DNA from 2 places in the Enterobacter pseudoroggenkampii genome. Region 2 is predicted to be linked to the other one. Evidence: riboswitches for the same ligand, from Rfam matches in the RefSeq annotation. Region 2 holds a riboswitch; the other holds the start of a gene.
What was found. A riboswitch is a leader RNA that binds a small molecule or an ion and turns the genes downstream of it on or off. The one in region 2 is predicted to bind cobalamin.
Positions count from the first base shown of each region.

Region 1: it holds a riboswitch for cobalamin, as region 2 does, so the genes downstream of both, btuB (TonB-dependent vitamin B12 receptor BtuB) here and OTG14_RS03645 (cobyrinic acid a,c-diamide synthase CobB) in region 2, are expected to answer to the same signal.

Region 1 is NZ_JAPMLV010000010.1:294-16,363, forward strand. Features, by position in the region: gene murI (glutamate racemase) at 40-891, opposite strand; gene btuB (TonB-dependent vitamin B12 receptor BtuB) at 836-2,689, opposite strand; cobalamin riboswitch at 2,756-2,931, opposite strand; gene trmA (tRNA (uridine(54)-C5)-methyltransferase TrmA) at 3,036-4,136, shown strand; gene OTG14_RS22810 (YijD family membrane protein) at 4,226-4,585, opposite strand; gene fabR (HTH-type transcriptional repressor FabR) at 4,595-5,233, opposite strand; gene sthA (Si-specific NAD(P)(+) transhydrogenase) at 5,430-6,830, shown strand; gene oxyR (DNA-binding transcriptional regulator OxyR) at 6,804-7,730, opposite strand; gene argH (argininosuccinate lyase) at 8,038-9,411, opposite strand; gene argB (acetylglutamate kinase) at 9,489-10,265, opposite strand; gene argC (N-acetyl-gamma-glutamyl-phosphate reductase) at 10,272-11,276, opposite strand; gene argE (acetylornithine deacetylase) at 11,365-12,516, shown strand; gene ppc (phosphoenolpyruvate carboxylase) at 12,788-15,439, shown strand; gene OTG14_RS22855 (helix-turn-helix transcriptional regulator) at 15,535-16,070, shown strand, end outside.
Region 2 is NZ_JAPMLV010000001.1:762,938-779,007, forward strand. Features, by position in the region: gene cobA (uroporphyrinogen-III C-methyltransferase) at 490-1,260, shown strand; gene cobD (threonine-phosphate decarboxylase CobD) at 1,299-2,369, shown strand; gene OTG14_RS03635 (precorrin-2 dehydrogenase/sirohydrochlorin ferrochelatase family protein) at 2,374-3,021, shown strand; gene OTG14_RS03640 (L-threonine kinase) at 3,013-3,879, opposite strand; cobalamin riboswitch at 4,333-4,508, shown strand; gene OTG14_RS03645 (cobyrinic acid a,c-diamide synthase CobB) at 4,609-5,988, shown strand; gene cbiB (adenosylcobinamide-phosphate synthase CbiB) at 5,985-6,944, shown strand; gene OTG14_RS03655 (cobalt-precorrin-8 methylmutase) at 6,957-7,589, shown strand; gene cbiD (cobalt-precorrin-5B (C(1))-methyltransferase CbiD) at 7,586-8,725, shown strand; gene OTG14_RS03665 (cobalt-precorrin-7 (C(5))-methyltransferase) at 8,719-9,324, shown strand; gene OTG14_RS03670 (decarboxylating cobalt-precorrin-6B (C(15))-methyltransferase) at 9,314-9,883, shown strand; gene OTG14_RS03675 (cobalt-precorrin-4 methyltransferase) at 9,876-10,649, shown strand; gene cbiG (cobalt-precorrin 5A hydrolase) at 10,630-11,685, shown strand; gene OTG14_RS03685 (precorrin-3B C(17)-methyltransferase) at 11,685-12,410, shown strand; gene OTG14_RS03690 (cobalt-precorrin-6A reductase) at 12,407-13,192, shown strand; gene cbiK (sirohydrochlorin cobaltochelatase) at 13,203-13,997, shown strand; gene OTG14_RS03700 (cobalt-factor II C(20)-methyltransferase) at 13,994-14,707, shown strand; gene cbiM (cobalt ECF transporter S component CbiM) at 14,704-15,441, shown strand; gene OTG14_RS03710 (energy-coupling factor ABC transporter substrate-binding protein) at 15,443-15,724, shown strand; gene OTG14_RS03715 (energy-coupling factor ABC transporter transmembrane protein) at 15,711-16,070, shown strand, end outside.

The DNA.
Region 1 (16,070 bases), on a different contig from region 2:
AAAAAACTTTCAACCGTCTCTTTTTTGCTCAAAACCGTGCTACAGCGCCAGTTTTTCGAGCGTTTCAAAGCCATAACGGCGTAAAACGGGTAAAAGTTGCTCAGTCTCTTTCGTGATAGCCATACAAAACGCGATATTCGCATCGGTAGATTTCGCATCCGGCGCTTCATGCTCCAGCAACCAGGCCGTACGACGGGCAATAGCCGCACCGGAATCCACCAGGCGCGTCCCCTCCGGCAGCACCTCCAATAGCTCTTCCTGTAATAGCGGGAAGTGGGTACAGCCCAGCACAACGGTATCCGGAGGTTCGGGCATTCGCAGCCACGGACGTAGAATACGACGCAGCTCCTCGAGTGATACCGCCTTGCCATGCAGCTTCGCTTCAGCCATCTCCACCAGCTCAGCCGAACCCAGCATCGCTATCTGGCATTCGTTTGCAAAACGGTCGATCAGCTCGCGGGTATAAGGACGCTTTACCGTACCTCGCGTGGCCAGCAAGCCCACAATGCCGTTCGCCGTCAGACGCGCGGCAGGCTTTATTGCAGGAACGACGCCCACAACCGGGAACTGGAATTTTTCACGCAGGGCGGGAAGAGAAACGGTGCTCGCCGTATTACAGGCGATGACGGCCAGCGCAAGGGGATAGCGCTTTTGTACCGCAGTGACGATTTCCACCACACGCTCAACAATAAAATCTTCGCTCTTTTCCCCGTACGGGAAAGCGACGTTATCGAAGGCGTAGATGTAATGGAGATCCGGCAGAAGATGCCGAATCTCATCATAGACCGAAAGCCCACCGACGCCGGAATCAAACACCAGCACGGTGGGACGCGGATTAGAAGGTGTAGCTGCCAGACAAGGTGTATTCCCGTCCTGCAGTTTGGTAGCCATAAACTGTCTCGTAATCTTTATCGAACAGATTGGCTATTTTACCACGAACTGTGAGATGTGAGGTGACAGGATACGAAACTGCGACATCCCACAGACTGACACCGCCCATTTTCACGCGTTCTGACGAATAGGTGTCTGGATCAATCGCGACATCATAGCGGGTGCCCAGATAACGGTAGGCAAGGTTCCAGTCGAGATCCCATACCTGCCAGTCAAGCTGGTACTTAACCTGCTGCTTAGAACGACGGGCCAGTACTTCGTTGGTTTTGGCATTACGCGGGTCGACATAATCATAGGAAATCTGATGTCCGACCGGGCCAGTATCGAACTGTGCCGTCGCTTCCACACCTTTAATACGTGCTTCGTCAACGTTGTAGTAACGATACGTATGCGGATCGCTGCTAATAAGATTATCAATGTCATTGCGATAACCGGTGATACGCCAGTTGACCGGTCCCGTCAGGCCTTCAAAGCCCCCTTCCCACTGCTTACTCTCCTCCGGTTTAAGGTCCGGATTACCGTAAGAGGCACTGTGGATTTGGCTCATGGTCGGTGCTTTAAAAGCGGTACCGTAGGAGGCAATGACGCGATAGCCCTCCACAAACTCCCACGCTGCGCTGGTTTGCCATGTTCCATGGTTACCAAAGTTGGAGTTGTCGTCATTACGCGCCGCCGCTTCAAGCGTCACGCTGCTGAACTGCTGCATCGCCGAAACAAACACGCCGGTATTGCGTTGCTCGTAACCTTTCTCCAGATAGCCCGTTCCAGCCTGGGTCTTCTGCTTTTGCCAGTCCAGACCTGCGCCAATGTTGCCGTGACCGACTTCTACGGTGTTGAGCCATTGGGTGGTGTACTGCTTCACGTCATCCATGGTGGCGGAATCAGCGTAACGCCCTTTCTTCGGATCATAGTTCTGATCTTTACTGCGACCGTAACCCGCCACCAGCTGTGACTGGAAAATCCCCTGGTTGTAACGCAGACCGGTATCCCAGTTCTGGCTGTAGAGCTGGCGAGTATCAGGTCGTCCATCCACCATAAAGTTGGCGTCGTAGTGATCGTAACCGTCATACGCGGTGCGGTTGTCATAACCAAAGCCACGGAAGAAGCCGCTCACGCTGTCGGTAATCTGCTGTTCCACGGAGCCGTACAGCGATTTACTCATAAAGCCATCGCGGTCAGGCTGGCGCGGCGCATCTTTTGCAGCGATGTCAAAACCCCGGGTATAGGTGTAGTTACCGGCCATGGTGATTTTGGTTTTATCCAGCACCTGCTGGAAGGCGCCATCATAGGTCTGATATCCCTTAGAGCCAACGCCCGCTGAGATTTCTGCACCCGGCTTATCACGTCCGGTAATGATGTTAATCACGCCACCAATCGCGTCGGAGCCATACAGGGCTGAACGCGGACCACGGATGTACTCAATACGCTGAATCAGCGAGGTCGGGATTTGGCTCAGATCGGGAACGTTGCTGATCCCGGCGTTATTCAAAGGAATACCGTCAACCAGCACCAGCACATGGCGAGATTCCGTTCCGCGAATAAAAGTCGAAGAGTTCGAACCCATTCCACCGCTTTGCGCGATATCCACACCAGGCAGACGTGACATGATTTCCACCACGCTCTTTGCCTGCCAGCGCTCAATGTCTTCACGCGTCACGACGGACGTCGGTGCCAGAACAGTTTTTGCCGGTTGTTCAAAACGATTTGCCGTCACCACCAACGAGTCGGCGCTGTCCTGCGCCCAGCCCGAAAATGCCGTGACGGACAACGCCGTCAACAGCGATACTTTTTTAATCATTGTTAAAGCATCCACAATATAAGAAGGATGCCGCAGGCCTCATCGATAGCACGCGATGATGAAACCAAATGCGACGTGATCCCGGCAGGTCTTCGGGCTAGGTGGCTATATAAGGATGAAGACTTCCCATTTACACAGTGTCTACAACGCTCATCCCGCCAGTCTTTACCGCTGCGCGTCAGCTCCAGATTTACACTGGATTCCCTTTTCACTCTCAGGAGACCGGAAACAGAATGCTACAATTAGACACGTATGGATGTCCAGACAGCTATTGGCCATTAAATCTGGACATCCCCTGAACAATGCCTACAATCGCCGCGTAATTCTTTATCACTCAGGACGCATCATGACCCCAGAACACCTCCCGACAGAACAGTACGACGCGCAGCTGGCAGAGAAAGTTGTCCGCCTGCAAAGTATGATGACGCCTTTCAACGCGCCCGTTCCCGAGGTGTTCCGCTCTCCTGTCAGCCACTACCGCATGCGCGCCGAGTTCCGCATCTGGCACGACGGTGACGACCTGTACCACATCATTTTCGATCAGCAGACAAAATCCCGTATCCGCGTGGACAGCTTTCCGGCGGCGAGCGAGCTCATTAACCAGTTAATGACGCTGATAATGGACGGTGTGCGTAACAATCCGGTACTGCGTAACAAGCTTTTCCAGATTGACTACCTGACCACGCAAAGCAATCAGGCGATTGTCTCTCTGCTGTATCACAAAGCGCTTAACGACGAGTGGCGCGAGCAGGCGGAAGCGCTACGCGATGCGCTGCGTGCGCAGAACATCAACGTTCACCTGATTGGCCGCGCGACCAAAACCAAAATCATGCTGGATCAGGACTACATCGACGAGCGCCTGCCGGTAGCGGGTAGAGAGATGGTTTACCGTCAGGTCGAGAACAGCTTCACCCAGCCGAACGCCGCGATGAACGTGCAGATGCTGGAGTGGGCGCTGAAGGCGACGGAAGGGTCAACGGGCGATCTGCTTGAGCTCTACTGCGGTAACGGCAACTTCTCGCTGGCGCTGGCGCGTAACTTCGATCGCGTGCTGGCAACGGAAATCGCCAAGCCGTCGGTGGCCGCCGCGCAGTACAACATTGCCGCTAACCATATCGACAACGTGCAGATCATTCGCATGGCCGCTGAAGAGTTTACCCAGGCCATGAACGGCGTTCGCCAGTTTAACCGCCTGGAAGGGATCGATCTGAAGAGCTACCAGTGTGAGACGATTTTTGTCGACCCGCCGCGCAGTGGCCTGGACAGCGAAACAGAGAAGATGGTGCAGGCGTACCCGCGTATTTTGTACATCTCCTGTAACCCGGAGACGCTGTGCAAGAATCTCGAAACATTAGGCCAGACGCACAATATTGAACGTCTGGCGCTGTTCGATCAGTTCCCGTATACGCACCATATGGAGTGCGGTGTACTGCTCACGGCGAAGTAATGTGGCCTTGTAGGGCAGGTAAGCGAAGCGCCACCTGCCAAAAAAGCCGGATGACGCTTCGCTTATCCGGCCTACAATGACAAAACCCTTTACTCTGGTAACTGGCTCTTACGGCTACGCATGCGCGAGCCAATCCAGAACACCAGCGCCACAGACAGTACCGCAGGGAAGAAGTTAGAGCCGATATCCGGATATTCCGCGCGAACCACGGTGCTGTACAGCAATACGCCCAGAATAAAGCAGGCGGCGGCCAGCCCCGGTAACCCCACCGGCATGGTGCGGTTCAGGTAACGTTGATGCAGGCAGTACACCGTCAGCACCAGCGCAATAAGCGGGAAAATCGAAAACGGCACGATTGAGCTAAAAATAGCGGCAAACGTACCATTAATGGATAAGCCAGCGATCAATGCCAGCAACAGCGTCCCTTTATCCTGACCTGACTGTTTCATTACTCACCTTCACTCTTCGGTTTGATGTGCCAGTTTCTCTTGTTCACGGCGATACCAGTAGTACGCGCCTTTGGAGATCATCCTGAGCTGTAATACCAGTCGCTCTTCGAGCTGCTTGCGTTGTTCAATGCTGACGTCCAGCGCTTCGGCACCCGCGCTGAATACAATCGTCACCATCGCCTCGGCCTGTGCTTCAGTAAACGCACGCGGCATATGGTTTTCGAGTTCAAGATAGTCGGCAAGTTCCGCGATGAAGTGCTGAATTTCGCGCGCGACGGCGGCACGAAACGCTGCCGATGTGCCCGAACGCTCGCGCAGAAGCAGACGAAACGCGTTGGGATTGTTGCCGATAAATTCCATAAAGGTCGATACGGAGGTGCGGATCACGCTGCCCCCTTTGGCGATACGCTGACGCGCCTGGCGCATCAGCTGACGCAGCATCAGGCCGCTCTCGTCGACCATGGTCAGGCCCAGTTCATCCACATCACGGAAGTGACGATAGAAGGACGTTGGCGCAATCCCGGCCTCGCGTGCGACTTCGCGCAGGCTCAAACTGGCAAAACTCCGCTCGGCACTCAGTTGACTGAATGCGGCTTCCACCAGCGAACGCCGGGTTTTCTCTTTTTGTTGTGCTCTTACGCCCATCACGATAGTTGAATCCTTCCAAAGGCCTGATGGCACTATACCAGAGAATAAAATTAATCTGTTTGCCTGGCTTTGTGAATGATTGTTTACGTGCGGTTTGTGCTCCACTGCCGGAAAAAAGCACAACGATAATTGGGTTACTCTGGCAATGATGTTATGATTCTGTTGCTTTTATGTATAAGAACAGGTAAGCCTTGCCATGCCACATTCCTACGATTACGACGCAATAGTTATTGGTTCCGGCCCCGGCGGCGAAGGCGCTGCTATGGGTCTGGTGAAACAGGGAGCCAGAGTAGCGGTCATCGAGCGCTACCATAATGTCGGCGGCGGTTGCACCCACTGGGGCACCATCCCTTCGAAAGCCCTCCGCCACGCCGTTAGCCGCATTATCGAATTTAACCAGAACCCTCTTTACAGCGACCATTCCCGACTTCTTCGTTCATCTTTTGCCGACATCCTGAATCACGCGGATACCGTCATTAACCAGCAGACGCGTATGCGTCAGGGGTTTTATGAGCGTAACCACTGCGAAATTTTGCAGGGCAACGCGCATTTTGTGGATGAACACACCCTGGCGCTCGAATGCCACGACGGGTCGGTTGAAACTATTACCGCTGAAAAATTTGTAATTGCCTGCGGTTCACGCCCATACCATCCGGCCGACGTGGACTTCTCGCACCCGCGCGTCTACGACAGCGACTCGATTCTGAGCCTGCACCATGAACCCCGCCACGTCATTATCTATGGCGCAGGGGTCATCGGCTGCGAATATGCGTCGATCTTCCGAGGAATGGACGTCAAAGTTGACCTGATCAACACCCGCGACCGCCTGCTGGCGTTCCTCGATCAGGAGATGTCAGATTCGCTCTCCTACCACTTCTGGAACAGCGGCGTGGTCATTCGCCACAACGAAGAGTACGAGAAGATCGAAGGCTGCGACGACGGGGTGATCATGCACCTGAAGTCCGGCAAGAAGCTGAAAGCAGACTGCCTGCTGTACGCCAACGGCCGTACCGGCAACACCGATTCCCTGCAGCTGGAAATTATCGGACTCGAGACCGACAGCCGCGGTCAGCTGAAGGTCAACAGCATGTATCAGACCGCCCTGCCGCACGTTTATGCGGTCGGCGACGTGATTGGCTACCCAAGCCTGGCCTCAGCCGCTTACGACCAGGGACGCATTGCGGCTCAGGCGCTGGTGAAAGGCGAAGCGACGGCGCATCTGATTGAAGATATCCCGACGGGCATCTACACCATCCCGGAAATCAGTTCCGTAGGGAAAACCGAGCAGCAGCTGACGTCTATGAAGGTGCCTTACGAGGTGGGTCGTGCGCAGTTTAAACATCTGGCGCGGGCGCAAATCGTGGGGATGAGCGTGGGTACGCTGAAAATTCTGTTCCATCGCGAGACGAAAGAGATCCTCGGGATTCACTGCTTTGGTGAACGCGCCGCGGAAATCATTCATATCGGCCAGGCGATAATGGAGCAGAAAGGTGGTGGTAACACCATTGAGTACTTCGTTAACACCACCTTTAATTACCCGACCATGGCGGAAGCCTACCGGGTAGCGGCCCTAAACGGCCTGAACCGCCTGTTTTAACGCGCTGTCGAAATGGCCATCCATCGAACCACGGATGGCCTCTGCCAGCTGCTCATAGCGGCTGCGCAGCGGTGAACCCGGACGATATACCAGGCCGATAGTGCGACGCGGCTCCGGCTTGATGCACGGCAAATAGACCACGCCATCACGCTTACGCTCGCGCGGCACGGCCAGCGCAGGCAGCAGCGTTATACCGCTTCCCGCCGCGACCATGTTACGCAGCGTTTCCAGGCTTGTTGCGCGGAAATGGGTATCCTCATCCGCACCCGCTTCGAAGCAGAAGCCCATCGCCTGGTCGCGCAGGCAGTGGCCATCTTCCAGCATCAGCAGCTTTTCACCCGCCAGATCGGCCATCGGCACGCGATCGCGGTTCGCCCACGGGTGATCTTCATAGATCGCCAGCATCATCGGCTCATCGAACAGCGGCACTTCAATAAAGGCTTCACTCTCTTTTACCAGTGCCAGAATGGCGCAGTCGAGCTTGCCGCTATCTAACTGCGCCAGCAGCTGATGGGTTTGCGCTTCGTGCAGGTACATTTCGAGTTTCGGGAACGTCTGGTGCAGCATCGGAATGATGTGCGGCAACAGGTACGGGCCAACGGTTGGGATCAGGCCAATATGCAGCGGGCCGGACATCGCCTCCCCCTGCTGGCTTGCCATTTCCTTGAGCACTTTGACCTCGCGCAGCACGGTGCGCGCCTGATCCACCAGCAGAAGACCTGCCTGTGTGAACAGAACCTTACGACTGGTGCGCTCCAGCAGCATCACGCCCAGCTCGTCTTCCAGCTTGCGGATCTGGCCACTCAGCGTGGGCTGGCTGACGTGACAGGAATCTGCCGCGCGGCGAAAGTGACGATGCTCGGCTAACGCTACCAGGTATTCAAGATCACGAATATTCATTATTCATCCTCCGTCGCCACGATAGTTCATGGCGATAGATAGCATAGCAACGAACGATTATCCCTATCAAGCATTCTGTTGAATAATACACCACATAGACGAGGCGGCACGTGTTTGACCCTTGACGTCCCCGCACCGTCAGCGAGTTTCTCTCAAAACTCGAACAACTAAAGCCAACGTGAACTTTTGCGGACCCCGTGGTCCGCTTTTTTTTTGCGTAAAAAAAAAGCCCAGCGCTAAGCCAGGCTCCGTTTTTCTCCCTCTCCCTGTGGGAGAGGGCCGGGGTGAGGGCACCAGCCCGCACGGTTCAAACCAGCCGGTTTTTCGCATCCGCAATCGCCTGCGCCACCTGCTTCGGCGACACGCCGCCTTTCGCGGCACGCTTGTCCAGACAGGACTGCAGCGCCAGAATCGGATACACATCATCCCCGATAACCGCGCTGAACTTCTGCAGATCGGCCAGCGCCAGATCCTCCAGCGGTTTACCCTGACGAATGGCTTCCACAACCGCTTCACCGACAATATGGTGCGCTTCACGGAACGGTACGCCCTTCGCCACCAGATAATCCGCCAGTTCGGTAGAGTTCGCATAGCCCTGCTGCGCCGCTTCCTGGCAGCGCGGACGTTTCACCTGAATGCCGTCCAGCACCAGCGCGCCCATGTGCAGGCAGTCCAGCCAGGTGTCGAGCGCGTCGAACAGCCCTTCTTTGTCTTCCTGCATGTCTTTGTTGTACGCCAGCGGCAGCCCTTTCAGAGTCATCATCATGCCGGTCAGCGCACCCTGCACGCGGCCACATTTGCCGCGGATCAGCTCGAGCGCGTCCGGGTTTTTCTTCTGCGGCATCAGGGATGAACCTGAGGTCACGCGGTCGGACAGCTCGACGAACCCGGCTTCACCGGAGTTGAAGAAGATAAGGTCTTCGGCAAAGCGCGAGAGGTGAACCATCCCGATAGACGCATTGGAGAGCAGCTCCAGCACGTGGTCGCGGTCAGAGACGCTGTCCAGGCTGTTACGGGTGGCGGAGGCAAAGCCCAGCCAGCCTGCCAGCTGTTCACGGTCGATTTCGTAAGCGGTACCCGCCAGCGCGCCGCTGCCCAGCGGGCTGACGTCCAGACGTTTCAGGGTATCCTGCAGACGGCTTTCATCACGCGCCAGCATCTCAACGTAGGCCAGACACCAGTGCGCAAAGGTCACCGGCTGCGCGCGCTGCAGGTGGGTATAACCCGGCATCACCGCGTCCTGGTTGTTCTGCGCGGTTTCCACCAGCGCGCTCTGCAGCTGACGGTTGGCCGCCAGCAGTTCGCCGACGGTATCTTTACACCACAGCTTCAGGTCGGTGGCGACCTGGTCGTTACGGCTGCGCCCGGTGTGCAGCTTTTTACCCAGCTGGCCGACTTTGTCGATCAGTTTGCCTTCCACCCAGCTGTGAATATCTTCGGCATCGCTCTGCAGGATTTGCTGCGGATCCAGACGCACCTCTTCCAGCAGATTGTTCAGCGCTTCTTCCAGCTGTAATTGTTCGTCTGCGGTCAGTACGCCTACCGTTACCAGCGCTTTGGACCAGGCCACAGAGCCGACAATATCCTGTTCGGCCAGGCGGTAGTCGAAGCGTAAAGAGTCGTTGAACTGTTTGAACCGCTGATCCGCTGCCTGTGTAAAACGCCCACCCCAAAGTGCCATAACATGCTTCCTTAATATCTTTGAATTTCATTGCCCGGTGGCGCTGCGCTTACCGGGCCTACAAAACATTAAATCGATTACGCTAAAATACGCGTGCCAATCGGCGTGCCGTTAAACAGCGCCGGAAGCTGCTCCGCGTGACGCCATGAGGCGATATCCACCGGGCGGCCGAGCGTGCGTGCCGCATCCAGCGCGGCGTTCACTTTGACGATCATGCCGTCGGTAATAATGCCCTGAGCAATCAGCTGCTCGGCTTTCTCAGCCGTCATTTCCGCGATGCGCTGACCTTTACCGTCCAGAATGCCGCTCACGTCGGAGAGCAGGATCAGGTCCGCACCCAGCGTTGCCGCCAGCGCGGTCGCCGCCTGGTCAGCGTTAACGTTCATCAGCTCGCCCTCTTCGGTCACGCCGATGGAGCTCACCACCGGCAGGAAACCGCCTTCCAGCAGCGTGTTAATCAGCTTAGGCGAACCTGGCTGCGCCAGTCCAACGTGGCCGAGTTCTTCGTCGAGCTGGGTCACTTTTACGCTGTCGCCATCGCCCAGATAGAGGCCCACGGACGCAATATGGTGTTTCTTCGCCCACGCCAGCAGCGTTTTGTTCGCCGTACCCGCCAGCGCGCCGGTAATGATGTCAATCTGATCCGCAGGCGTCACGCGCAGGCCGTTCTTCTTTTTCACCGGCAGGTTGAGCCCTTTCATCAACTCATCCACCACACAGCCACCGCCGTGCACAATCACCAGCGGACGTTGATGTGATTCGCGATAGTTCACCAGCGCGGTAAACAGACGCTCCAGCGCTTCTTCGCTGTCCAGCAGTACACCACCGAGTTTGATAATTAATGGGTTCATCATCACACCTTAAATAAGAGCCTGCGTTTCCGGGAAACCGAAACGAATATTTGCACACTGCATTGCCTGTGCGGCAGCGCCTTTCAGTAAGTTATCTTCTGCGGCCACCACGATGAGATGCTCACCCTGAACGGCAAAGCCGATATCGCAGAACGGCAGACCGACCACGTTTTTCAGCGCCGGCACGCCTTTGTCGTACAGGCGCACCAGCGGTTTATCCGCATACGCCTGCGTGAAGACCTCGCTCACCTGCTCTTTGGTCACGCCCGGTTTCAGGCGACAGGTGATGGTTTCGAGGATCCCACGCGGGAAGCTGCCCAGGTGCGGGGTGAAAATGACGTCCGCGCCCAGATGCGTCGTGATTTCAGGGTGATGACGGTGATTAAACACGCCATACGGCTGAAGGCTCACTTCGCAGAAGCTATTGGAGATTGCCGCCTTACGCCCTGCACCGCTCACGCCGCTGGTGGCGTTGATCACCGGCCACTGGTTCAGATCCAGCAGGCCCGCGTCGATCAGCGGCTTCAGGGAAAGCTGCGCCGCCGTCGGGTAGCAGCCCGGAACGGCAATCAGGTCCGCTTCTTTCAGTTTATCTGCGCTCCACTCCGCCAGGCCGTACACCGCTTTTTCAAGCAGATCAGGGTGCTGATGGGTGAAACCGTAATATTTTTCGTAGAACGCGCCGTCGTTAACGCGGAACGCGCCGGAGAGGTCGAAGACCACGCAGCCGGCCGCCAGAAACTGCGGCGCCAGGTCGTGGCTGACCTCATGCGCGGTGGCTAAAAACACCACGTCGACGCCGTCGGTAAACTCGCTGATGTCAGACATGGGCTGTAGCGGCAGATCGACCAGGCCCTTAAGCTGCGGATGCAAATCGGAAATTAACTTTCCTGCATCATTGCTTTGCGCTGACACGGTCAAAGCGGTTATGGTCATATGTGGATGGCGATTCACGTAGCTTACAAGCTCTGCGCCCGCATAACCGCTAGCGCCTACAATCAGCGTATTCAACATCGGGTTCCTTTATGCTCAACGTTAATGTATTTTTATTCACATTTATTGCATGAATATTGATACTATCACGACCTAAGGTGTGTCAACAATGAAAATGAACTTACCGCCATTTATCGAGATCTACCGCGCCCTGATTGCCACACCGTCTATCAGCGCAACGGAAGAAGCGCTGGATCAGAGCAATGAGTCTTTAATCAATCTGCTGGCGGGTTGGTTTAGCGATCTTGGGTTTAACGTTGAGGTTCAGCCCGTCCCCGGCACTCGCCACAAATTTAACCTGCTCGCCAGCACCGGAACCGGTGCGGGCGGCCTGCTGCTGGCCGGTCATACCGACACCGTGCCGTTTGATGATGGCCGCTGGACGCGCGATCCGTTCACCCTGACCGAGCACGACAACAAGCTCTACGGTCTGGGCACCGCCGACATGAAAGGCTTCTTCGCCTTTATCCTCGACGCGCTGCGTGATGTGGACGTGACGAAGCTGAAAAAACCGCTCTACATTCTGGCGACCGCCGATGAAGAAACCAGCATGGCGGGGGCGCGCTACTTCTCTGAAAACACCTCGATTCGCCCGGATTGCGCCATTATCGGTGAGCCAACGTCGCTGCAGCCGATCCGCGCGCACAAAGGCCATATTTCTACCGCCGTGCGCGTGCTGGGCCAGTCCGGCCACTCCAGCGATCCGGCGCGCGGCGTGAACGCCATCGAGCTGATGCATGACGCCATCGGCCGCATCATGACCCTGCGCGACGATCTGAAAGAACGCTATCACTACGAGGCGTTCACCGTGCCGTATCCGACGCTGAACCTCGGCAGCCTGCACGGGGGTGATGCCTCCAACCGTATCTGCGCCTGCTGCGAACTGCACATGGATATCCGCCCGCTGCCGGGCATGACCCTGAGCGATCTTGACGGCCTGTTGAATGAGGCGCTGGCCCCGGTGAGCGAGCGCTGGCCGGGCCGTCTGACGGTCTCCGAGCTGCACCCACCGATCCCGGGTTACGAATGCCCGCCGGACCATCAGCTGGTTGAAGTTGTGGAAAAACTGCTCGGTGAGAAAACCGACGTGGTGAACTACTGCACCGAAGCGCCGTTTATTCAGACGCTGTGCCCTACCCTGGTCCTTGGCCCTGGCTCCATCAACCAGGCCCACCAGCCGGATGAATATCTGGAAACCCGCTTTATCAAACCCACCCGCGAACTGATTACCCAGGTTGTGCATCACTTCTGCTGGCATTAAAACCATACCGAAGAGTCCCCTCTCCCTGTGGGAGAGGGTTAGGGTGAGGGCAACAAATCGCATGATCTCCGTCACATTCCCATAAGCATCTCTTATCTGACGCAATGCGAATTAAATTTCGTAAATTGCCCGCATTTATTCGTTTGCTGAACCGTTTTCGCAGCAATTGACGACGGGGGTTTTACGTGGCTTTATAAAGGGAGATGACAAAATAATGTCCAGAAGATTTTCGCCTGGGCATAAACAAAAATGATGGGGTGACTGGGTTTTTATGAACGAACAATATTCCGCGTTGCGTAGTAATGTCAGTATGCTCGGCAAAGTGCTTGGAGATACCATCAAAGATGCGTTGGGGGAGAACATCCTCGACCGCGTTGAAACCATCCGCAAGCTGTCTAAATCTTCCCGCGCCGGTAACGAGGCCAGTCGTCAGGAGCTGCTCACCACCTTGCAGAACCTCTCTAACGATGAGCTGCTGCCCGTTGCACGCGCATTCAGCCAGTTCCTGAACCTGGCCAACACCGCTGAGCAATACCACAGCATTTCGCCAAACGGCGAAGCGGCCAGCAACCCGGAAGTCATTGCCCGCACCCTTCGTAAACTGAAAGACCAGCCAGACCTCAACGAAGCCACCATCAAAAAAGCGGTGGAGTCGCTTTCGCTGGAGTTGGTGCTGACCGCACACCCAACCGAAATTACCCGTCGCACTCTGATCCACAAAATGGTGGAAGTGAACAACTGCCTCAAGCAGCTGGATAACAAAGACATTGCCGACTACGAACGCAACCAGCTGATGCGCCGTCTGCGCCAGCTGATTGCCCAGTCCTGGCACACCGATGAAATTCGTAAGCATCGCCCAAGCCCGGTCGACGAAGCCAAATGGGGTTTTGCGGTGGTGGAAAACAGCCTGTGGGAAGGGGTACCGAACTACCTGCGCGAGCTGAACGAACAGCTGGAAGAGAACCTCGGCTACCGCCTGCCGGTTGATTTTGTTCCGGTGCGCTTCACCTCCTGGATGGGCGGTGACCGCGACGGCAACCCGAACGTGACCGCGGAAATCACCCGCCACGTCCTGCTGCTGAGCCGCTGGAAAGCGACCGATCTGTTCCTGAAAGATATTCAGGTATTGATCTCCGAGCTGTCGATGGTTGAAGCGACGCCAGAACTGCGCGCGCTCGCCGGCGAAGAAGGCGCCAGCGAGCCGTACCGTTTCCTGATGAAAAAGCTGCGTGGTCAGCTGATGGCCACTCAGGCCTGGCTGGAAGCACGCCTGAAAGGCCAGCGCCTGCCAAAACCAGAAGGCCTGCTCAGCCAGAACGAACAGCTCTGGGAGCCGCTTTACGCCTGTTATAAATCACTGCAGGCCTGCGGGATGGGTATCATCGCTAACGGCGAACTGCTCGACACCCTGCGTCGCGTGAAGTGTTTCGGCGTGCCGCTGGTGCGTATCGACGTACGTCAGGAAAGTACCCGTCATACCGAAGCGCTGGGCGAGCTGACCCGCTATCTCGGCATCGGCGATTATGAAAGCTGGTCCGAAGCTGACAAGCAGGCGTTCCTGATCCGCGAGCTGAACTCGAAGCGCCCTCTGCTGCCGCGCAACTGGGAGCCAAGCAACGAAACCCGCGAAGTGCTCAACACCTGTAAAGCGATCGTTGATGCGCCGAAAGGATCGGTGGCCGCCTATGTGATCTCCATGGCGAAGACCCCGTCCGACGTGCTTGGCGTTCACCTTCTGCTGAAAGAAGCGGGAATCGACTACGCCCTGCCGGTCGCCCCGCTGTTTGAGACCCTCGACGACCTGAACAATGCCAACGACGTCATGAGCCAGCTGTTGAATATCGACTGGTACCGCGGCTTTATTCAGGGCAAACAGATGGTGATGATTGGCTATTCCGACTCCGCGAAAGACGCGGGCGTGATGGCAGCATCCTGGGCGCAATATCAGGCGCAGGACGCACTGATCAAAACCTGCGAGAAAGCCGGTATTGAACTGACCCTGTTCCACGGACGCGGTGGTTCAATTGGCCGTGGCGGCGCACCGGCGCACGCAGCGCTGCTGTCGCAGCCGCCGGGAAGCCTGAAAGGCGGCCTGCGCGTCACCGAGCAGGGCGAGATGATCCGCTTCAAATACGGCCTGCCGGAAGTGACCATCAGCAGCCTGTCGCTCTATACCAGCGCGATCCTGGAAGCCAACCTGCTGCCACCGCCGGAGCCGAAAGCCTCCTGGTGCCATATCATGGACGAGCTGTCGGCTATCTCCTGCGATCTGTACCGCGGCTACGTGCGTGAAAACAAAGATTTCGTCCCTTACTTCCGTTCAGCCACCCCTGAGCAGGAGCTGGGTAAACTGCCGCTGGGCTCACGTCCTGCGAAGCGTCGCCCAACCGGTGGCGTAGAGTCTCTGCGCGCGATCCCGTGGATCTTTGCCTGGACGCAGAACCGCCTGATGCTGCCCGCCTGGCTGGGCGCCGGTGCTGCGCTGCAAAAAGTGGTGGAAGACGGCAAACAGAACGAGCTGGAAACCATGTGCCGCGACTGGCCGTTCTTTTCTACCCGTCTGGGGATGCTGGAGATGGTCTTCTCGAAAGCTGACCTGTGGCTGGCGGAATACTACGACCAGCGTCTGGTGAAACCTGAACTGTGGGCGCTGGGTAAAGAGCTGCGCGAACTGCTGGAAGGCGACATCAAAGTGGTGCTGGACATCGCCAACGACTCACATCTGATGGCAGACCTGCCGTGGATTGCAGAGTCTATTCAGCTGCGTAACATTTACACCGACCCGCTGAACGTCCTGCAGGCAGAGCTGCTGCACCGTTCGCGTCTGGCGGAAGAAGAAGGTAAAGAGCCGGATCCGCGCGTTGAACAGGCGCTGATGGTGACGATTGCGGGCGTTGCGGCGGGTATGCGTAACACCGGCTAATGCTTTATGCCCGGCGGCGCTAACGCTTGCACGGGCCTACGTTAAGTAGGCCAGGTAAGCGTTAGCGCCACCCGGCAAATTTCGGTAGTCTCCTTATGCATTCCGATATCACCCAGATTTTGACTGACTTGGTGAACCGCACGTTACCGCTGGGTCAGATTCATTTCTCAGCGCTGGCTGAACAGCATCCCCGCACATATCCCTGCCTCCGTATTACCCTTGGTACCCCCAGCGAGGCGATTTTTTCTTTTTTTGGACAAACCACGCATCCTGCGCCTCACGTCATGAGCATACATTTCGGTAAGCAGCAGCTTACAATCGAGTTACAGCGTGACAATGTGCTCTTACAACAACTCCAGGTTGCCCGACGTGGTCCGCGAACGGGGGCTTTTCTTCTGCAAACGCTCACCGAATTACAGATGCAGCCTGAGGAACAAGACACAGCAAGGCTGGTAGTTTTAAGCCTGCTCAGCCACTGCCGGGATCTGCTTGGCAGTGAAATTCACACTGACAGCCGCAGCCGGGCACTGTTCGAAGCCGTTCGGAGCTATATCGAAGAAAATTATGCCTCTTTGTTAACTCGCGAATCCGTGGCACAGGCGTTCTACATCTCACCAAACTACCTTTCCCA
Region 2 (16,070 bases):
AATAAAATGGGTATTAAAAACGGTTAATGTACATTGGGTCTGTTAATGGTTTTGGAGTGTGTTTTGAAGACGAAAGGGATGCAATTGATCTATTTTCAAAAAATCCTTCCAAAAATGATGATGGTAATGGTGTTGCATTGAAAAATGTTTTATATCAGTTACTTGTGTGCGCTTTATTTTAGGGTTGATATTTGTCTGTAAACGTCGCTGACAAAACCATTTTAATATTTGTGATCGCGCGCCTGTTTTATTGCTGAAGGCGATTTATATGTTTTTTTAAGCATGATGACCAAAGCAATAATGTCGTAATGGCAGAGGGAAGGCGGTATTCACTGTTTTATTGATATTGGTCATAAACGCCATTCGTAAAATTAAGAAAGAGTGATAAATACATCAAATTTTTGACGTGTGGAGGGGATGTATAATTCAGCACTAATTTTAATTACCCGCTTTCTTGCGTCTTTAAATATTTAATCTGAGGATATAACGATGAGTAAAGGGAAGGTTTGGCTTGTAGGGGCAGGGCCTGGCGATGCATCTTTGATTACGGTAAAAGGTTTGCACTGTATCCGCCATGCGGAGGTGATTGTTCACGATCGCCTGGTAAACCCTGAACTTCTGGCTCAGGCTCCGGCAGGCTGTCTGATTATTGATGTCGGTAAAACCCCAAGCCATCATCCGGTGCCTCAGGAACAAATCAATGCCCTGCTGGTCAAGCATGCCGGGGAAGGGCGCCAGGTGGTGCGCCTGAAAGGCGGGGACCCCTACGTTTTTGGCCGCGGGGGCGAAGAGGCCGAGCAGCTGGCGAAAGCCGGCCTGACGTTCGAAATTGTGCCGGGGATCAGTTCCGCGATTGGCGGACTGGCCTATGCCGGGATCCCGGTCACGCACCGTCATTACGCCTCCAGCTTTCATATTGTGACCGGTCATATGTGCCAGGGGAACGACCCGCAAAACTGGCATGCCCTGGCGCAAATCAACGGAACGCTGATCGTTCTGATGGGAATGACGCGGCTGACGGAAATCTGCCAGCAGCTCATCGAGGGAGGCATGTCCGCTGAAACGCCGGTAGCGGTGGTGATGTATGCCAGCCAGTCTCGTCAGCAGATCGCCAAAGGTACGCTGACCGATATCCACCTCGAGGTTGAACGTCAAAAACTGCATGCTCCGGCGCTTATCGTCATTGGTGAGGTGGTCAGCCTGCAGGAGATACTGGCGTTTACCGCATCACATATCGCGCTGAATCAGATTGTTGTCTGATGTTATCCTGACATTTTCGAAATGGACGAGTGAAACGAATGAGTGAGCATGGTGGTAACGTTCTGGAAGCGGGGCTGCAGTTGGGGATCGATCCCGAGCTGCTGGTGGACTTTAGCGCGAACATCAATCCGTTAGGGCTGCCCGATCGCGTCAGGTCGCTCATTGTGTCCCACCTGGATATCATCATGCAGTACCCGGACGTTGAATACCGCCATCTTCATCAGGCGCTGGCCACCGCCAGCCGGTGTGACTATGACCAGACGATTGCCGGGAATGGCGAAACGGAGCTGATCTATGGCCTGGTGCGAACGCTTGCCCCTCGCCGGGCGATGCTGCTGGTACCGGGCTTCGCCGAATATCGCCGGGCATTACAGCAGCAGGGTTGCGAGATAATTGACTATGCGCTGAGTGAGCAGAACGGGTTCCAGGTGGATGTTTCCATACTGGACGCCGTTCGCGCGCACAGGCCCGATTGCCTGTTTATCGCGACGCCAAACAACCCTACCGGACTCATGCCTGATGCCGGTCTTCTCGACCGGCTGGCCTCACTGTGCGAATCGCTGCAGATTGCGCTGATTGTGGATGAGGCGTTCATCGATTTTCTGCCGCAGGGCTCCACGCTGGCGCCGCGGCTGGCGGAGTCACGCTATCTTTACCTGCTGCGATCCCTGACCAAGTTTTTTGCTATTCCCGGGCTGCGTCTTGGGTATCTGCTGAGCGGCAATACGCAAACCATTCACCAGCTGAAACGCACCCGTGAGCCCTGGTCCGTGAATGCCTTCTCGGCGCTTGTGGGGCAATATTTGCTGTCGGATGAGGACTATATTGCTCGCAGCCACGCCTTTATCGCCCGGGAGCGGGATTTCCTGTGGCAGGCGATGGCGCGCTTTTCATCGCTGGCGGTCTGGAAGCCGCAGGCCAACTTTATTTTCTTCCGCTGTCTGCGTCCGGGTTTCGACCTGAAGGCGGCGCTGCTCGGCCATCACATCCTTATCCGCCACTGCGAAAACTATCCAGGGCTCGATCGCGACTACTACCGGATTGCCGTGCGTACCGAGGCGGAGAACCGCCGGTTTATTGCCGCGCTGACTCACGTTTTACAAGGCTAAGGCGATGGACTATTTCCCGATTTTTTGCAACCTGAAGGGGAAACGCTGCCTGATCGTCGGTGGCGGGCAGGTGGCGACGCATAAGGCGAAGGGGCTGCTGGCGGCCGGGGCGGTGCTGCATCTGGTTGCGCCCACCCTGACGCCGGAACTCGCCAGCCTGCACGCGAGCGGTGACATCGAGTGGTTTCCGGCGACGTTTTCGCCGCAGTATCTGCAGTCGTGCTGGCTGGTCATTGCCGCGACCAGCGATCCGCAGGTGAATCGTCAGGTCGCCGCGGCCGCCAGCGCGGAGCGTATCTTTTGCAATGTCACGGACGACCCTTCTGCTGCCACCTTTATCTCACCGGCCATAATCGACCATTCGCCGGTCATTATTGCGCTGAGCTGCGGGGGCAACGCGCCGGTGTACAGCAAGATCCTCAAAGCGCATGTCGCAGCCCACCTTCCTCCGGGCATGCGGGAAAGCGTGCGGCTGGCGGGGACGCTGCGTGAACGGATTAATCGCGCATGCGGTGACCGGGAGCGCAAGCGTGCATTTTGGGCCGCGTTCTTCCGGCATGCTCCGCTGCAGCAGGCTTTAGCGCAGGAGCACGAGCAAGAGGTCAGGCAGCAGGTCGAGTGGCTCATTCAGCACAGGCTGCTATCAGAGTAGCGTCACGCCGCCTTTTACCATCCGCAGCAGGTGTTGTTCAGGCCAGTGGCGGGTGAGCTGTTTTTTTACCAGCAGCCATTTCACATAATCGACATCGTCTTTATTTCTGTCCAGCATCAGACCCACGACGCTACCGCTGTGCGCCACGTTCACCCCGTAAATACCGCACTCCTCCACCAGTGAGAGCAGTGCGTCAAAATCCGGTTTAGGCAACAGCGTCTGGCTGGCGATGGCGCTGAGGGTGGCCGCTTCGCCCATCCGATAAGGGTTTTGCGTTATGCAGGACTCCTGGACTTTTCCCCACGCGCGTTCCAGCGCTGGCGCACCGGCCAGTAGCCCCGCCTGACGCGGGATGCGGTGGTAATCTGCCGTACGCAGCGTTTGCGGACTTTCCAGAACGAGCAGGTCGAGAGCGGGCTGGGCGTGGCAGGCGATCTGCGTGGAAGCGTCGTTATGGTCGAAAAGGGTCAACTGGCGAAACACGGTGCTGTCGGTGGGTTCGAGCGAAACGCAAAGCGTTGCCAGCGTGCTTTCGTCGAGCTGACGCCCCAGATGGTGGGCGGTGGCGACGGCGGTGGCGGCGATATCCGCGGTGCTGCTGGCCATCCCTTTGGCAACCGGGATGGTCGAGTGCACGTCAATGCGGATATCCTGGCTTAGCTGCGCCGGATAATGCCAGTGCTGCAACAATCGCTCGACCATCGCGCGCGAAAGCGGGCGTTCATCCGCCACGGGTGAGCCGTGGCTCACCTCAACGGTGCTGTACCATTCGACAGGGCAGGAGACCAGCTTCTCACTGCCCAAAATCCAGCCCTGGATAAGCTCACCGCACGACGCGGGGCACTGCGCAACAGCCACGTTTCCACCTTACTGGTCAGAAATTTCTGGAGCATAGTGTCATGAGGATATTCCTCTTACCTTGATATACCGCAAATTCCGACCTGGATAGTCTCCATATTATTTTGCGATCCTGCTGAACGCGTAATGCATCAATGAAATCACACTGACTTACGTTGAACAGCAATATTATGTTTTTACCGGGCTTTAATATCCTGATGAATTTTGATCACAATAAAATGAAAAAATATCAAGTAGTGCAATAACTTGTCATAGAACAATAAATATTGAGATTTTAAGCGTGATTATCTTTGCTTTTTATTTTTTGTGATAAAACGTTGAGTTATTGAGAAAGGTGTCAATTATTCTGGCGCCACGTTTTACTCAGCATGGTTTTCATTTGTGGTTAAGTATTTGCCTAAGGTGAATTGAAGCGCCGCAAATAGCATTGCTGTTTTGAGAACGAACTCTTTCTCATAATGTAAGCCGACAGGTTTTGCCACATTTGTGGCAGGGAAGGGGGTGACAATCCCCCGCAGCCCCCGCTGCTGTGATGCTGACGACCCCGTAATGACCACTGATCGTGAGATTGGGAAGGACGGGCGAGGAGGACGCTAAGCCAGAAGACCTGCCTGTCGGGAACGTTCAACAACTTCGGTGGGAAGTGGGTTGTACTGATGCATCATACAGTCGAAAGACTGGGACGACGTGTATCTATACCTCCCAACCACCCTGGACAGGATCGGGGTCATGGCGGCAAAGCAGTACGCGTTTGTTCTGGCAGGTACCGGAAGCGGTTGTGGTAAAACCACGGTGACGCTTGGCCTGTTGAGTCTGTTAAAACAGCGTGGATTACGCGTCCAGCCGTATAAAGTGGGCCCTGACTATCTTGATACCGGCTGGCATACCAAAGTCAGCGGCGCCTCCTCCCGCAACCTCGACAGCTTCATGCTTCCTGAGCCAATACTCAACGCGCTGTTTTGCGAGCATATGCAGCAGGCGGATATCGCGGTCATTGAAGGCGTGATGGGGCTGTATGACGGCTACGGCACCGATCCGAACTATTGCAGCACCGCCGCGATGGCAAAACAGCTGGGCTGTCCGGTGGTTCTGCTGGTGGACGGCAAGGCGGTATCTACGTCGATTGCCGCGACCGTAATGGGCTTTCAGCGGTTCGACCCTACCCTCAATATTGCCGGGGTGATTGTCAATCGCGTCAACAGCGAATCACATTATCAGCTGCTCAAAACGGCCATTGAGCACTACTGCACGCTACCCGTCCTGGGCTATGTGCCGCACGTTGAGGGCGTCGGTTTGCCCGAGCGCCATCTTGGGTTGGTCACCGCCCGGGAGTCGGCCGCAGACCCGCAGACCTGGCAAAATTTTGCCGCCATTCTCGAACGTACGCTGGATATCGAACAACTTCTCGCGCTCAGCCAGATGGCGTCGCTGCCGCAGGGCGCCTGGCCCGCGCGCCCTGACGGGGACGCCGGGCGCGGGTTAACGCTCGCGATGGCCGATGACGAGGCCTTCAACTTCTATTACCCGGATAACATCACGCTGCTTGAACGTTCCGGGGTCGACATTATCCGCTTTAGCCCGCTGCGCGATAGCCGCTTACCTGACTGCCAGATGGTCTGGCTCGGGGGCGGTTACCCGGAGCTGCATGCGGCACGGCTTGCGGAAAACACCGCGATGCTCGCCAGCCTGCGGGAGGCGCATCGTCGCGGGGTGGCGATCTACGCCGAATGCGGTGGGCTGATGTACCTCGGCAGCACGCTGGAAGATAGCGAGGGGGTTACCCACCGGATGGCCAATATTATCCCCGGCCACAGCAGGATGGGTAAACGGCTGACCCGTTTTGGCTATTGTGAGGCGCAGGCGCGCCAGCCCACGCTGCTGGCCGATAGCGGGGAGGTGCTGCGAGGGCATGAGTTTCACTATTCTGACTTCTCCCCCCAAACCCCTGCGGTACTGGCGTGCCGCAAAGTGCGTGATGGCGTGACGATGCAGGAATGGGCGGGGGGCTGGCAGGTTGGCAACACGTTCGCAAGCTACCTGCACCTCCACTTTGCCCAACGCCCCACGATGCTCAGCCGCTGGCTGACGGCGGCGAGGGGGGCGCTATGACCCTGATGGCATGGTGCGTCGCGTGGCTGCTCGATGTCATCATCGGCGACCCGCAACACTGGCCGCATCCGGTGCGCTGGATAGGCAACCTGATCAATGCGGTGCAGCGGGGTGTACGCCGCTGCTGCCATAGCGACGCGGCGTTACGCATTGGCGGCGGCGTCATGTGGCTGGCCGTCGTGGGGCTGACCTGGGGCATAGCCTGGGGCGTGCTGGCGTTCGGACGGTGGGTGCATCCCTGGCTGGGCTGGGCGATTGAGGTGTGGATGATATTTACCGTGCTGGCCGGGCGCAGTCTGGCAAACGCCGCGCGGGACGTTGAACGCCCGCTGCGGGCAGGCGACCTTGATGAAAGCCGCGAAAAGCTCTCCTGGATAGTGGGGCGCGATACCTCTCAGCTTCAGCCGGAACAGATCAACCGGGCGGTGGTGGAGACCGTCGCGGAGAACACGGTCGACGGCGTTATCGCCCCGCTGTTCTTCCTCCTGCTGGGCGGCGCGCCGCTGGCGATGGCCTATAAGGCGGTGAATACCCTCGATTCAATGGTGGGCTACAAGCATGAAAAATACCGCGCGATCGGCATGGTCAGCGCCCGTATGGATGACGTGGCGAACGCTATCCCCGCGCGCCTGAGCTGGCTCTTACTGAGCGTTGCGGCGTGGCTATGCCGCGAGGATCCCTCCCGCGCGCTGCGCGTCGGCTGGCGCGACCGCTACAACCACAGCAGCCCCAACTGCGCGTGGGCTGAAGCAACGGTTGCCGGTGCGCTGGGCATCCGGCTTGGCGGACCCAACACCTATTTTGGCCAGCGCGTGGAAAAGCCGTGGATCGGCGACGCGCTGCGCCCGATTGCGGTAGACGACATTTCCCGAACGATTCGACTGATGTGGGTTTCCTCCACCCTGGCGCTGGCGCTGTTTATCGCAGCACGCTGGCTGATGGCTGGCGCGGCCTGAGGACAAAAGACAATGCAATACATCCAGCAACCCCAGGCGATTGAAGCCAAAAGTTTCGACATCATTGGCGAAATCATTCGCGAAACGCGGCCGGAGTACCGGTTCGCCAGCCCGCTGCATGAGGCGATCGTCAAGCGGGTGATCCATACCACCGCAGATTTCGACTGGCTGGATATTCTCTGGTTTTCAGATGACGCGCTGGATCAGCTTTGCGCGGCGCTCCGTCGCCCGTCCGTTATCTATACCGATACCACGATGGCGCTCTCCGGGATCAACAAAACGCTGCTGTCCACATTCGGGGGCGAATGCCGCTGCTATATCAGCGACCCGCGGGTGGTGGCGCAGGCAAAGGCCCAGGGAATCACCCGCTCGATGGCGGCCGTGGATATCGCGGTGACGGAAGAGAGCGAGAAGATCTTCGTCTTTGGCAATGCGCCCACGGCGCTGTTTCGCCTGCTTGAGCATGATGTTGCCGTCAGCGGCGTGGTGGGCGTCCCGGTGGGGTTTGTGGGGGCGGCGGAATCGAAAGAGGCGCTGACGCACAGCCATTTGCCCGCGATTGCGGCACTCGGGCGCAAAGGCGGCAGCAATGTGGCGGCGGCGATTGTAAACGCCATGCTCTATTACCTGCAGGGGGCGCGATGAGCGATTCCACTTTCGATTCCCCGGTATGGCATAACGGGAAGGCATTACGTAAAGGCTACACCACCGGCTCCTGTGCGACCGCGGCAGCGAAAGTCGCCGCACTGATGGTGCTGCGCCAGCACCTCATTCATCAGGTCTCCATTGTGACACCCTCCGGCGTCACGCTGTGTCTGAACGTGGAATCGCCGCACATTGAAGGGCAGCAGGCGATTGCGGCCATCCGCAAAGACGGCGGTGATGACGTCGACGCCACCCACGGCATGCTGATTTTCGCCCGTGTGACGCTCAACGACAGCGGCGAGATTACGCTGGCGGGCGGCGAAGGCGTGGGGACCGTGACGCGCAAAGGCATTGGCCTGCCCATCGGCAGCGCGGCGATCAACCGCACGCCGCGTCACACCATTGAGTCCGCCGTGCGCGAGGCGATTGGCCCGACGCGCGGGGCCAACGTGGAAATCTTCGCCCCTGAAGGCGAAGAGCGGGCGCAGAAAACCTACAACTCACGCCTCGGGATCCTGGGCGGTATTTCGATCATCGGCACCACCGGCATTGTCACGCCGATGTCAGAGGAGAGCTGGAAACGCTCGCTTTCTCTGGAGCTGGAGATTAAACGCGCGGCCGGGTTGGAGCGGGTCGTGCTGGTGCCGGGCAATCATGGCGAGCGCTTTGTGCGCGAGCAGATGGGCATTGATCAAGATGTCGTGGTCACCATGAGCAACTTTGTCGGCTACATGATCGAAGAGGCGGTGCGGCTGGGGTTTCGCCAGATAGTGCTGGTCGGCCACCCCGGCAAGCTCATCAAAATTGCCGCCGGGATATTCCACACCCACAGCCATATCGCCGATGCGCGCATGGAAACGCTGGTGGCGCATCTGGCACTGCTCGGTGCGCCGCTGGAATTACTCACCGTCGTCAGCGAATGCGATACCACCGAAGCGGCGATGGAACATATCGACACCTGGGGTTTTCAGGCGCTTTACAGCCATCTCGCCGAACGGATCTGCCTGCGCGTAATGCAGATGCTGCGCTTTACCAAAAATCCGCCGACCTGTGACGCCATTCTGTTTTCCTTTGATAACCAGGTGCTGGGCAGCAACCGCCCGGTCGAGGCGATTGCCTGGGCGCTGCAATGTTAACGGTCGTAGGAATGGGGCCTGCGGGGTTGCGCCTGATGACGCCCGCCGCGCGTGAAGCGATCGATCGCGCCGATGCGCTGGTCGGCGGAAAACGCCATCTGCTGCAGTTCCCGGCGTTTTGCGGCGAGACGTTTGTCCTGGGGGCCAACATTCCGGCGCTGCTTGCCTGGGTTGAGGCGCGTCAGGAGAAAAAGGTGGTGATTGTGGCCTCCGGCGATCCGCTCTTTTACGGCATCGGATCGCGGATGGTGGCGCATTTCGGTATGGCGCGCGTGCGCATTATTCCCGGTATCAGCGCGGTGCAGTACCTGTGCGCGCAGGCGGGCATTGATATGAATGAGATGTGGCTCACCAGCAGCCATGGCCGCAACGTGAACGTTGACGAGCTGGCACGGCATCGCAAAGTGGCGATGGTCACCGATAGCCAGTATGGGCCGAAAGAGATTGCCGCGCAGCTGGTGGCGCGCGGGAAGGGCCATCGCTGGATGGTGATTGGTGAAAACCTGGCGATGGAAAATGAACGGATCCACTGGCTGCCCGTCAGTGAGGTCAGTGCCGACTATGAGATGAATGCGGTGGTGATCCTCGATGAAAGATGAACTGTTTCTGCGCGGCGAAACGGTGCCGATGACCAAAGAGGCGGTACGCGCGCTGGCCCTCACGAAGCTCGAGCTGCATCGCGCCAGCCACCTGATTGACGTCGGTGCGGGAACCGGGAGCGTGTCGATAGAGGCGGCGCTGCTGTTTCCCTCGCTGCACGTGACGGCCATAGAGCGTAACCCTGCGGCTCTGCAGCTGCTTGCGGAAAATCGCCAGCATTTTGCCTGTCGCAATATCGCGATTTTGCCGGGCGTTGCGCCCTTACCCGTGGCGGATAAGGCCGATGCGGTCTTTATGGGCGGTAGCGGCGGCCATCTGACCTCGCTTATCGACTGGTCCCTGCGCCAGCTACATCCAGGCGGACGTCTGGTGATGACGTTTATCCTGCAGGAAAACCTCACTACTGCGCTGGCCCATCTGCAGCAGATCGGCGTCCAGAACATTGATTGCCTGCAAATGCAGGTCTCCGCGCTGACCCCGCTCGGCAGCGGTCACTATTTCAAACCGAATAATCCCGTTTTTGTTATCGCCTGTCAGAAGGAAGAACACCATGTCTGAGACGTTTGATTCCCGTTGCGTGTGGTTTGTCGGTGCCGGTCCCGGTGACCGTGAGCTCATCACGCTCAAGGGCTACCGGCTGCTGCAGCAGGCGCAGGTGGTTATCTATGCCGGTTCGCTGATCAATACCGAGCTGCTGGCGTATTGCCCGCAGGGAGCCGAATGCCACGACAGCGCGGAACTCCATTTAGAACAGATAATCGACCTGATGGCGGCGGGCGTGAAGGCCGGAAAAACGGTGGTACGTTTGCAGACCGGCGATGTCTCGCTCTACGGCTCCGTTCGTGAGCAGGGCGAAGAGCTGACCAAACGCGGCATTGCCTGGCAGGTGGTGCCCGGCGTCAGCGCTTTCCTCGGCGCCGCGGCGGAGCTTGGGGTGGAATACACCGTCCCTGAAGTCTCGCAGAGCCTGATTATTACCCGCCTCGAAGGCCGCACGCCGGTGCCGGAACGTGAACAGCTGGAGTCATTTGCCAGCCATCAGACCTCCATGGCGATTTATCTCTCGGTCCAGCGTATTCACCGGGTGGCGGAACGCCTGATTGAAGGCGGTTATCCGGCCACCACGCCCGTTGCCGTCATTTATAAAGCGACCTGGCCGGAAAGCCACACCGTACGCGGCACGCTGGCGGATATCGCCGACAAAGTACGCGAGGCGGGGATCCGCAAAACGGCGCTCATTCTGGTCGGGAAGTTCCTGGGCGAGGAGTATCACTACTCAAAACTCTATGCCGCGGATTTTAGCCATGAATACCGTAAAGCCTGAGCCCATCGCGCTGTTTTGCCTGACGCCGGGCGGCGTGCGGCTGGCGAAGCGTCTGGCGGCAATGTTGCCGGTCACCTGCTTTACCAGCGAGGCCCTGCGGGAAGAGGGCTTTATCTCCTTCGACGGCGGCTTTGCCCCGGCGGTGCGCGAGGCGTTCACGCGCTACCCGGCGCTGATTTTTATCGGCGCCACCGGCATTGCGGTGCGCGTTCTGGCGCCACTCATCCACGACAAGCTGAGCGACCCGGCGGTGGTGGTGATCGACGAGCGTGGGCAGCACGTGATTAGCCTGCTTTCCGGCCATGCTGGCGGGGCGAATGCGCTGACCCGCTATCTGGCGGAAATGCTGGGGGCGGATCCGGTGATTACCACCGCCACGGACGTCAACGAGATGGCCGCGCTGGATACCCTTGCCTTCCAGCTGAATGCCCGAATGCGCGATTTCCGAACGACGGTGAAAATCGTCAACCAGATGCTGGTGAGCCATCAGCGGGTAGGGCTGTGGTGGGATGCGGAACTCGACGACGACGTCAGCCGGTGCGATCGGCGCGGGTTTATCACCGTGAGCGACCTGCAGCACCTCCCGGAAATGGATGCGCTGGTGTGCATTACGCTGCGCAACACGCTGCCGGAACTGCCGTTACCGCACTGGACGCTGGTTCCCCAGCGGGTCGTGGCGGGCATCGGCTGTCGACGCGACACGCCGTATCCGCTGCTGGCGACCCTGTTGATGCGCCAGCTTGCGGCGCAGCAGTTCGATCCGCTGGCGCTGAAAGCGATTGGCAGCGTCTCCCTTAAAAAAGACGAAGCGGGCCTGCTTCAGCTTGCCGCCTGCTGGGGTGTGCCGTTTGAAACCTTTACCGCTGACGCGCTGCGTGAGCACGAACACCGCTTTCCAGCTTCACCGTTTGTACGCCAGACGGTTGGGGTGGGGAGCGTCTCGGGACCGGCAGCGTGGCTGCTGAGCCATGGGCAACTACAAGGAGAAACCCTGCGCGAACAGGGCGTCACTATCACTTTGGGAGTTTCACACTGATGTTAACCGTAATTGGAATCGGCCCGGGCTCGCAGGCCATGATGACCATGGAAGCCGTAGACGCGCTGCAGGCGGCAGAAATCATCGTTGGCTACAAAACCTATACCCATCTGGTGAAGGCCTTCACCGGCGACAAACAGGTGATCAAAACCGGGATGTGCAAAGAGATTGAACGCTGTCAGGCGGCGATCGAGCTGGCGCAGGCCGGGCATAACGTCGCGCTTATCAGCAGCGGCGACGCCGGTATTTATGGCATGGCGGGGCTGGTGCTGGAACTGGTCAGCAAACAGAAGCTGGACGTTGAGGTTCGCCTGATCCCCGGGATGACGGCCAGTATTGCCGCCGCGTCTCTGCTTGGCGCGCCGCTGATGCACGATTTTTGCCACATCAGCTTAAGCGATCTGCTGACGCCGTGGCCGGTCATTGAAAAACGCATTGTTGCTGCGGGAGAAGCGGACTTCGTCATCTGTTTCTATAACCCGCGCAGCCGGGGTCGCGAGGGCCATCTGGCACGGGCGTTTGAGCTGCTGTCCGCCAGCAAAAGCCCGCAAACGCCGGTAGGGGTAGTGAAGTCTGCCGGGCGCAAAAAGCAGGAGAAGTGGCTGACCACGCTGGGCGACATGGACTTTGAGCCGGTCGATATGACAAGCCTGGTGATCGTCGGAAATAAGGCCACTTACGTTCAGGAGGGGCTGATGATCACACCCCGGGGCTATGTGCTGTGAACTATGGCGACGTGCTGGTCATGGGCGGCACCAGCGATGCCCGCGCGATCTGCCAGCAGCTGGATGCGGCCGGCGTGGCCTACACCCTGTCGGTGGCGACGGCCACCGGGCAGCGGCTGGCGGGCGACATTAATGGCCGGGTGCGCTGTGGCCGCCTGGAGCCGCAGCAGATGGTTGACTGGCTTGCGCAAAACAGGACCCGCTGGGTGATTGACGCATCGCATCCCTACGCTGAGGTGGTCAGCCGCAACATCCTGGCGGCCTGTGAAACGGTGGGCGTGTTGCTTAGCCGCTATCAGCGCCCCGAACAGCTCAGCGAGCTGACGCATCCGCTGCTCTACAGCGTGCCGGGCATAGAAGAGGCCTGCGACATCGCGCGGCGGCTGGGCGAACGCGTGCTGTTGACCACCGGCAGTAAAGATCTGGCGCGCTGGCGCGCCGGGCTGCCGGAGAAAACGCTGCTGGCCCGGGTGCTGCCGGTGCCCGAGGTCCTTGAGCAATGCGCCGGGCTTGGCTTTGGCGTTACCGAGATCTTCGCGATGTGCGGGCCATTCAGCGCTGAGTTTAACGCGGCGTTTTATCGCCAGTGCCGGGCTGACGTGATGATCACCAAAGCGTCCGGTGCGGAAGGCGGCTATCGGGAAAAGGTTCAACCCTGTCTGGATGCGGGCATCCCCTGCATCGTGATTACACGCCCGGCGCCGCTGGTGACGGGAGACGAGTTACTGGAAAGTCAGGCCGCATTCGCCGGGCGCTTAGCCCGCTGGCTGGCCGCTGCTTAAGGAGTTAGAGATGAAAAAGGCGCTTCTGGTGGTCAGCTTTGGTACCAGCTACCACGATACCTGCGAGAAAAACATTGTGGCCTGCGAGCGTGCGCTGGCGGAAAGCTGCCCTGACCGCGAGCTGTTTCGGGCATTCACCTCCGGGATGATCATTCGCAAGCTCAAACAGCGTGACGGCATTGAGATCGATACGCCGCTGCAGGCGCTGAAAAAGCTTGCGGCTCAGGGATATCAGGACGTGGCGATCCAGTCCCTGCACATCATCAACGGCGATGAGTACGAGAAAATCGTCCGTGAAGTGCAGAGCCTGCGCCCGCTGTTTACCCGCCTGACGCTGGGGGTACCGCTGCTGAGCAGCCACGACGATTACGCGCAGCTGATGTGCGCCTTGCAACAGCAGATGCCGACGCTTGGGGCCACGGAAAAAGTGGTATTTATGGGCCACGGCGCCAGCCATCACGCCTTTGCGGCCTATGCCTGTCTCGACCACATGATGATGGCCCAGGGCTTCCCGGCCCGCGTCGGCGCGGTGGAGAGCTATCCGGAAGTCGACATCCTGATTGAGAGCCTTGGTAAAGAAGGGGTCACCGCCGTGCATCTGATGCCGCTGATGCTGGTGGCGGGCGATCACGCCATTAACGATATGGCCTCTGATGACGAGGACTCCTGGAAGACGCTGTTTAACGCTGCCGGGGTCCCGGCAACGCCGTGGCTGAGCGGGCTGGGCGAAAACCCGGCGGTGCGCGCGATGTTCGTCGCCCATTTACAGCAGGCGCTGAGCGTGGCGATGGAGGAGGCAGCATGAGCGGCAAACTGTACGCCCTCAGTACCGGGCCGGGCGCGTCTGACCTTATCACCGTGCGCGCCTCACGGATCCTCGGTTCGCTGGATATTCTCTACGCCCCGGCGGGACGAAAAGGGGGCGACAGTCTGGCGCTTTCTATCGTTCGTGAATATGTCGGTGAGCAGACTGAAATCCGCTGCTGCCACTTTCCCATGAGCGCCGACAGCGCTGAAAAGGAGGCGGTGTGGGATGCGGTGGCCGACGCGTTAGTAACGGAGGTGAACGACGGAAAACAGGTTGGCTTTATCACCCTGGGCGACGCCATGCTGTTCAGTACCTGGGTGTTCTTACTTCAGCGCATCGGCAGCCCGGACTGGCTGGAAATTGTGCCCGGCGTGACGTCGTTTGCCGCGATTTCCGCGCGGTCCAAAACGCCGCTGGCGATGGAACAGCAGTCGCTGGCGGTGATCGCATGCACCGCGCCGGAAGCGGAGATTGCGCAGGCGCTGCAGCAGCACGACAGCCTGGTGCTGATGAAGGTCTATGGCCGGTTTGCGCGCATCAAAGCGCTGCTGACGCAGGCCGGGCTGCTGAACTGCGCGCTGATGATGTCAGAAGCCACGCTCCCCGGCGAGCAGTGCTGGCGGCATCTGGATGAGGTTGCTGACGACCAGCCGTTACCCTATTTCTCGACCATTCTGGTCAACAAACAGTGGGAGTATGCGCAATGAAACTCGAACAACAGCTTAAACAGCTGTCATTAAGTGGCCTGGCGGCGGCGCTATTGCTGATGGTGGTGCCGGAGCAGGCGTTCGCGATGCACATCATGGAAGGCTTTTTACCGCCCATGTGGGCGCTGGCGTGGTGGCTGATCTTCTTGCCGTGTCTGTGGTATGGACTGGTGCGCCTGCGCCGTATCGTGCAGGAGGATAGCCACCAGAAAGTCCTGCTGGCGCTGTGCGGGGCGTTTATTTTCGTGCTGTCGGCGCTGAAGATCCCCTCGGTGACCGGCAGTTGCTCGCATCCGACCGGCGTGGGGCTCGCCGTGATTCTGTTCGGGCCGGGCGTCGTCGCCATTCTCGGCGCCATCGTGCTGCTGTTTCAGGCGCTGCTGCTGGCGCACGGCGGGTTAACCACGCTTGGCGCGAACGGCATGTCGATGGCGGTGATTGGGCCGGTTGTCGGGTACATGGTGTGGAAAATGGCCTGCCGTGCCGGGCTCCGTCGTGACGTTGGGGTATTTTTGTGCGCGATGCTGGCGGATCTGGTGACCTATTTTGTCACCTCAGTCCAGCTTGGCGCGGCGTTCCCGGACCCGGCGACGGGTGCCGCGGGCTCGATTGTGAAATTCATGGGCATTTTCTGCCTGACGCAGATCCCCATCGCCATCGCGGAGGGACTGTTAACCGTCATGATTTATGACCAGTTGACCAAACGTCAGCTGATTACCGCACAAGGACACTGAGATGAAAAAGACGCTGATGCTGTTGGCGATGGTGCTTGCTCTGATCGTACTGCCATTTTTTATCGATCACGGGGGGGAATTTGGCGGCTCGGATGGTGAAGCCGAAAATCAAATTCAGGTTGTGGCGCCGCATTACACGCCGTGGTTCACGCCGCTCTATGAACCCGCCAGCGGCGAAATTGAAAGCCTGCTGTTTACGCTCCAGGGCTCCATTGGCGCAGCGGTGATTTTCTATATTTTGGGCTACACCAAAGGCAGACAGCGCCGTGATGACCGGGCTTGACAGGCTAAGCTATCAGAGCCGCTGGGCTCACGTTGCGCCGGAACGCAAGTTTCTGCTCTGGCTGGCGCTGATGACGCTGGCGTTTGCGCTGCCGCCGCTGGGGCAGGGGGTCGTCCTGGCGTTGACGGCGGGACTGACCTGCTGGCTGCTGCGGATGACCTTCAGGCGCTGGTGCCGCTGGATGGCGCTGCCGTTTGGCTTTCTGCTGGTCGGCGTGCTGACGATCCTCTTTAGCGTCACCCGTGACCCGCACACGCTGGCGGCAGGCGTCCCGGTGGGGCACTACTGGTTGGGGATAACCGCGTCCGGGCTGACTGCCGCCAATGAAACCTTCTGGCGCAGCCTT